2 regions of the Stenotrophomonas sp. 1L-E-5-B-C3 genome follow, and region 2 is predicted to be linked to the other one. Evidence: riboswitches for the same ligand, from Rfam matches in the RefSeq annotation. Region 2 holds a riboswitch; the other holds the start of a gene.

Region 1 (3,377 bases), on a different contig from region 2:
AGATCCCGGGGTTGCCGGCCAGCGGCCGGCACTACCGTTTCGGGTCGGATTACCGGTAGCGCCGGGCCGTGCCCGGCGGTTGTGGGTCAGGCGATCGCGATCCCCGCCTTGCCAAGCGCCTCGCGCACCATCGCGTCGTTGGCGTCGGTTACCGGCTTGGTCAGCTCCCACAGGAATCTCACCCGGAAGCCGGACTTCACCGCGTCCTGCGCGCTCCACAGCACGCAGTAGTCGCGGGCCAGGCCGCACACGTGCACCTCGCGGATGCCACGCTCGTGCAGCCAACCGGCCAGGCCGGTGGCGGGGCGGGTACCGTCGGGCCCGTGGTTCTCGCGGAAGGCACTGTATGAATCCACTTGCTGGCGGGTGCCCTTGCGCAGGATCAAGTCGGCCACGGTCCAGTCCACGCCGGGATGCAGGGCGGCACCGGCGCTGCCCTGCACGCAGTGGTCCGGCCACAGGGTCTGCGGCTGCGCGTGCAGCAGGATGGTCTCGAAGGGCCGTCGGCCGGGGTGCTGGCTGGCGAACGAGGCATGGTCGGCCGGGTGCCAGTCCTGGGTCGCCACCACGGTGCGGTAGCGGCGCTGCGCCAGCAGTTCGGCAATCGGTGCTACCAACGCATCGCCCTGGTCGCAGGCCAGTGTGCCACCGGGCATGAAGTCCGGCTGCAGGTCGATCACCAGCAGGGCGACATCGGCGGGCAGGGCGGTCATGGCAGATCCGGTACAACGAAAGGGGCGACCAGCGTGGCCGCCCCATGCGCACACGTCAATCGCCCTGCGGCGTCTCAGCGTCCTGCCCGTAGTACAGCAGGCCGATCTTGATCCGTTCGCGGCCGTTCTCGCGGCGGTGGCGGTTGGCATCGCGCAGCGAGTACACGCAGCCGCAGTATTCCTGCTGATAGAACTGCTCGCGCTTGCTGATCTCGACCATGCGGCTGGCGCCGCCGCCCTTGCGCCAGTTGTAGTCCCAGTACTGCAGGCCTTCATAGCGGGATGCGGCGCGGATGCCACAGTCGTTGATCTGCGCCATGTTCTTCCAGCGCGAAATGCCCAGCGACGAACTGATGGTGTCGTAGCCATGCTCGTGCGCATACAAGGCGGTGCGCTCGAAACGCATGTCGAAGCACATCGTGCAGCGGATACCACGCTCGGGCTCGTTCTCCATGCCGCGTGCACGGCTGAACCAGTTGTCCGTGTCGTAATCGCAGTCGATGAAGGGAATGTTGTGCTGTTCGGCGAAGCGGATATTCTCCTGCTTGCGCAGCTCGTACTCCTTCACCGGGTGGATGTTGGGGTTGTAGAAGAAGATCGCGTAGTCGATCCCGGAGGCGGTGATCGCCTCCATCACTTCGCCGGAGCAGGGTGCGCAGCACGAGTGCAGCAGCAGGCGCTGGCCGTTTTCGGGCAGGGACAGGGTGGGGCGTTGGAGCTCGGTCATCGTCAGGTACCGCATGGACCGCCGGCAACGGCGGTGGCCCATGCATCAGCGCGTGGGTGAACAGGTCTGGCCGGAAACCGTGAACAGGACGCACGCGGCCGCACCGCCTGCAGGCGCAGGACAACGACGGCCCCGGCAACCTCCCCGCGGAGATTCCAGGTCGAGTCAGGGGACGGTCGTGTCCCCCGGCCGGGGCCGGTATTCGGGCTGATGGACACGGGCCGCAGCCCACCTACTACCCGCCGCTTCCCAGGCGTGAGCCCAGTGCTGTTGGCAGGATTCGTTTCCATTCACCGCTGCGGGGCAGCTCCGGAATGGGCGCGCGAGGCGCCTTCACCGGATTCCCGTTTAAATTCCTGCCGCCATCAACGCCACGGCAGGGATACCTTCGGCGTGCCAACGGTGGACGCGTCGAGGGCAATGGTCAAGGGCCAATGAAAGTGCAGGGCTGTGGCTGGTTTCTCAGGCTGTGAGAGCGCCTCTTGCGATACTGGGCACCGACAGACGGGAGGTGGCTCGTGGCGGCGAAGTACTGCGATCTGGTCATGAAAGGCGGCATCACCAGCGGCATCGTGTACCCCAATGCGGTACTGGCGCTGGCCCGCGAATATCGCTTCAAGAGCATCGGCGGCACCTCGGCCGGCGCCATCGCCGCGGCGGTGGCAGCGGCAGCGGCATGCGGTGATCGCCGCCAGCAGGCGGGTGAGCACCTGTCCGGCGACGCAGGCTACAGCGGGCTGTCGGCGGTGTCGGCGCAGCTGTCGCGGCGTGGCTTCATCTACAGCCTGTTCCAGCCGGCGCGAGGCGCTCGTGCAGCGTATCGGCTGCTGGTGGTGCTGACCGGCAATGCCCGCCTGCCGCACAAGTTGCTGTGCCTGGCCGTTGCGGTGTTCGAGATTGCACCGCTGGAAGTGCTGGTATCGCTGGCGCTGCTGCTCGGCCTGGGCTGGTGGGGCGGCGGTTGGAGCGGCGTGGCCGCCACGCTGCTGCCGTCGCTGCTGTGCGCCTATGGTGCCGGCGTGGCCGGTGCCGCGCTGCGCGTGGCCCGGGTGGCGCGGCGCAACCTGTTGGGCCTGTGCAGCGGCCTGGGCCGCGACGCGCGCAGACCGGCATTGACCGAATGGTTGCACGAGTGCCTGCAGCAGCTGTCCGGCAAGCCGCTGGATGCACCGCTCACGTTCGCCGACCTGCACGATGCGCCGCGCTATGCCGGCGAGCCGGACAGCCCGCATGCGATCAGCCTGCAGATGATCACCACCTGTGTGTCGCACAACGAGCCACGCACCTTGCCGCTCGGCGGCGCGCAGTTCTGGTTCCTGCGCGAGGAGTTCGAGCAGCTGTTCCCGGCCGGCGTGGTGCAATGGCTGGTGACGCAGGCCGGCCCACCGCTGGAGGTGGACGGGCGGCAGTACTACCACCTGCCGCAGGGCCCGAAGCTGCCAGTGCTGGTGGCCACGCGCATGAGCCTGAGCTTCCCGTTGCTGATCAGCGCGGTGCCGTTGCATGAGCCCTCGCGCCGCGAACGCCGCTGCGAACCGACCGCGCCTGCGGCCGACCAGGAACACAATGTGGCCGACAGCATGGAAGGGCTGACCAGTGCCGGGCAGACCTGTGGCCCGGTGATCACCGCATTTCGCATCTGCTGGTTCTCCGATGGTGGCATCAGCAGCAACTTCCCGATCCACCTGTTCGATGCCGCGTTGCCGCGCTGGCCGACCTTCGCCATCAATCTGGTCTACCCGCAGCACGCCGAAGACGTGAGCCACGGTAGCAGTGGCCGCCAGGCGCTGGAACACGCGGTGTTCCTGCCCACCGAGAACCGCCACGGCTGGCAGCGTACCTACCAGTCGATCGCCACACCGCTGGCCGCTGCGGAGCTGGGCCGTTTCCTGTTCGCGGTGGTGGCGACCATGCAGAACTGGCGCGACCTGCTGCAG
Region 2 (3,377 bases):
TGCGTGAGTTGCCGGGGTTGAAGGGCTGATGCAACGGATAACGCCGGTCACCGGGCGGTAACCCGGGCCGACGCAATGGGTAGTGCCGGCCGCTGGCCGGCAAGCCGGAACGCGTTGCCGAAGGTCATGATGTTGCCGGCCAGCGGCCGGCACTACCATGACCGTCGCGGTCACTTCGGCTGGTAACGCACGCTCAGCTGGTACTCGCGACCAGGCTGGTTGAACCACGCCACCGTCTCGTAGCGGCGGTCGAACACGTTGGCGGCACGCGCCAGCAGCGACCACTCCGGCGTCAGCGCGTACTCGGCGCGCAGGTCCAGCGTGCCGTAGCCGCCGACCTTCACTGCGTTGGCGGCATCGTCATAGCGCTTGCCCGCACCCTGCACGGTCAGGCCGGCGCGGAAATCACCGAAGCGGCGGTCAATGTCCAGGCGCGCGGTCTGCTGCGCGCGGCGCGGCAGCCAGTTGTCGAACTGGGTGCTGCCGTGGGTGCGGTTGCGTGGGTCGGTGTAGCTTAGCTGCGCATTGATGTCGAAACCGGCCAGCAGCACGCCACCGGTCAGCTCGGCGCCACGGATGCGTGCCTTCTCCACCTGCTGCATTTTCATTGTGGACGCATCGTAGGTGATCAGGTCATCAATGCGGGTCTCGTATACGTCCAGGCCCCAGTGCCAACCTTTGCCGTGCTGCGAAACGCCGAGGTTTGCGCTCTTGGACTTTTCCGGGTTCAACGTTGGCACGCCGCTCCACGGGTCATACAGGTCACTGAAGGTCGGTGCCTTGAACGCCGTGCCGTAGCTGGCATTGACGCGCAGGCCGTGCTCCAGTTCCATCGCCCAGCCCACGCTGCCGGTGGCATGGTTGCCGAACTGCTGGTTGTCGTCGTTGCGCGCGCTGACCTGCAGCTGATGGCGGCCGAAGCGGCCCTGGTACTGCACGAACACGCCGGTGTTGCGGCGGCTGTCGACCAGATATCCGGCGCTGCTGCCATCCAGGTTGTCCTCACTCCAGTCCACGCCGGTGCTCAGCAGCTGACCTTCGGCCAGCGTGATGTCACCCTGCAGCGAGGCGCTGTCACGATGGGTCTGCGCGCTGCCAAACACCCCTGGTGCACCGAAGTTGTCGGATTCATTGTCGCTGCGGCCGACGTTGGCAGTGAATGCCAGGCGTTCGGACGGGGTGTAGCGCACCTTGCCGGCCAGGATCTGCTGGCGGGTTTCCGAGTAGTTGTAGTAACCGTCGTAGTGGTTCTTGCCGTCGGCGCGCAGCGCGCTGCCTTCCACGTTCCACTGGTCGTTGAAGCTGTAGCCGCCACGCAGGCTCTTGGACAGGTTGCGGTAGCCGTCGCGGTCGGGTTCGTCTGCGAAGCAGCCGGCGAACAGCGTGGCCGAGCCGCGGCAGGCATCGATGCCGTCGGAGTGCTGGTAGGCGATGTCGGCGCCGAACCAGCCGCGCTCGGTACCACCGCCGATGCCGCCGCTGGCTTCGCGCAGGCCATTGCTGCCGCCACCGAGCTGGAAGTGCGGGGCGAAGTCGCCCTGGTTGCGGCGGGTGAAGATCTGGATCACGCCGCCGATGGCATCGGCACCGTACAGGCTCGACTGCGGGCCGCGTACGATTTCGACGCGCTCGATCTGCGCCAGCGGCAGGTCCTGGTACATGGCCAGGCCGAGATCGGCGCTGTTGATGCGCACGCCATCCACCAGCACCACGGTGTGGCCGGAGTTGGTGCCGCGCAGGAACAGCGAGCTCTGCTTGCCGAGGCCGCCAGCATTGGTCAGGTTGATGCCTGCGCGGCCGCGCAGCAGCTCCTGCAGCGAGGTGGCCTGGCTGGATTCGATCTGCGCGCGGTCGATTACCTGCGCCGGCGCGATGCTGTACTGCAGGGCGATCGGGGTGCGGGTGGCGGTGACCAGGATCTGGTCAAGCGCGGTGGTGTCATCGGCGGCCTGGGCCAGCGCGGGAAGGGCGGCGAGCACGGCCAGGGACAGCATTCGGGACTGCAGCTTCATCGGGGGAACTCCGGGTGCCACGCACGCCCGCGTGGCGAAGGGGAGGAGCCGCGAAGGCAGGCACGCGCCGATGCCGCAGCACAGGCCGCGATCATCCAGCGCCATGCCCACCGCATCGCGACCTGAGGCTTCCGGGCCGGTCTCCGGGCTTGCCGCCGGGTGGCGCGAGGCCACCGTCCAGGCGCCTTCCCATGCCTGCGGCACAGTGGCGGTGTTGCCTGGAACTGACGTGCTTACCGTTGCGGGGGCAGCGCCGGCATGGCGTGGAATCACGCGTCACCGGCTTCCCGTTTCAACCTGCCGGCCATGGCCGCAGGTCACCTGGAAGTGCGCGCAGTCTACGGCATCGCAGGCAGCCCGTAGCGTCGAGCTTGCTCGACTGCCCTTAGAATGGCCCCTTGATCCCGTGGTGCCGTTGCCGATGTCCGCCCGTTTTCCGTTGTACCTGCGTCGCCCGCATGGGATGCACGCATGATCCTCGACCTGGTCCGCCACGCCGGCAATGGTCGCGATGAATTCCTCGATGGCCGCAGCGATCCGCCGCAGCTGGCCCGCCTGCCACAGGAACTGGTCGAGGCCTACGCCGCGCATCCCTGGGAGCGGGTGATCAGCTCGCCGCGCCTGCGCTCGCTGCACACCGCCATGGCACTGGCCACCCCACGCGGGCTGGACGTGGACGCGGACGAGGAATGGGAAGAACTGGACTTCGGTGATTGGGACGGGCAGTCGCTGTTCGACCTGCCGGAGGATGCGCTGGCCGCTTTCCATGCTGACCCGCATGCGTTCCCACCACCGAATGGTGAAAGCTGGGGCCACTTTGAGCGACGTATCGCACGCGCGCTGGATCGCCTGCTCGATGATGACGATCCGGTGCCGACGCTGGTGGTCAGCCATGGCGGTCCGCTGCGTATGGTGCTGTCGCAGGTCTGTGGACTGCCGATGTCGCTATGCTGGGCCCTGCGCATCGACCACGGCACCCGCCTGCGGGTGTGGCTGGAGCGAGGTGAGGTCGGGCTGGTGGGCGAACTGCTGGAGCTGCAGCAGCCCTGACGAATCCGGTAGCGCCGGGCCATGCCCGGCGAATTCCACATCACCCGCGCTACGCGCTCGCCGGGCATGGCCCGGCGCTACCGGTCAATCCTCGTCGGCGCTCTCGGCCACGCTGTCTTCCGCGTCATCATCGGTGTCGAAGCGCTGCTCATGCACCGGTCCCGAGGCCGGGCCGGCCGCTTTCAACGGATGCGCGGCGATGCGCGCCTCATAGTCCTGCACCAGCGCATCGCGCTGCGGCTCGCTCAGTTCCTGCCAATGGCAGTCCAGCAACGCGCCTTCCAGTGAATAGAGCAGGTTCAAACTGGGCTTGAA

The links. Region 2 has a riboswitch for cobalamin ahead of btuB (TonB-dependent vitamin B12 receptor). Riboswitches for the same ligand answer to the same signal wherever they lie in the genome.
Region 1: it holds a riboswitch for cobalamin, as region 2 does, so the genes downstream of both, AC0Z6F_RS11545 (epoxyqueuosine reductase QueH) here and btuB (TonB-dependent vitamin B12 receptor) in region 2, are expected to answer to the same signal.

Annotation. Positions count from the first base shown of each region.
Region 1 covers NZ_JBXAWS010000007.1:199,727-203,103, forward strand. Annotated here, with positions in the region: gene pncA (bifunctional nicotinamidase/pyrazinamidase) at 87-713, opposite strand; gene AC0Z6F_RS11545 (epoxyqueuosine reductase QueH) at 769-1,455, opposite strand; cobalamin riboswitch at 1,617-1,831, opposite strand; gene AC0Z6F_RS11550 (patatin-like phospholipase family protein) at 1,959-3,377, shown strand, end outside.
Region 2 covers NZ_JBXAWS010000013.1:49,544-52,920, forward strand. Annotated here, with positions in the region: gene gph (phosphoglycolate phosphatase) at 1-29, shown strand, start outside; gene btuB (TonB-dependent vitamin B12 receptor) at 171-2,012, opposite strand; cobalamin riboswitch at 2,130-2,352, opposite strand; gene AC0Z6F_RS15975 (histidine phosphatase family protein) at 2,484-3,062, shown strand; gene AC0Z6F_RS15980 (TfoX/Sxy family protein) at 3,147-3,377, opposite strand, start outside.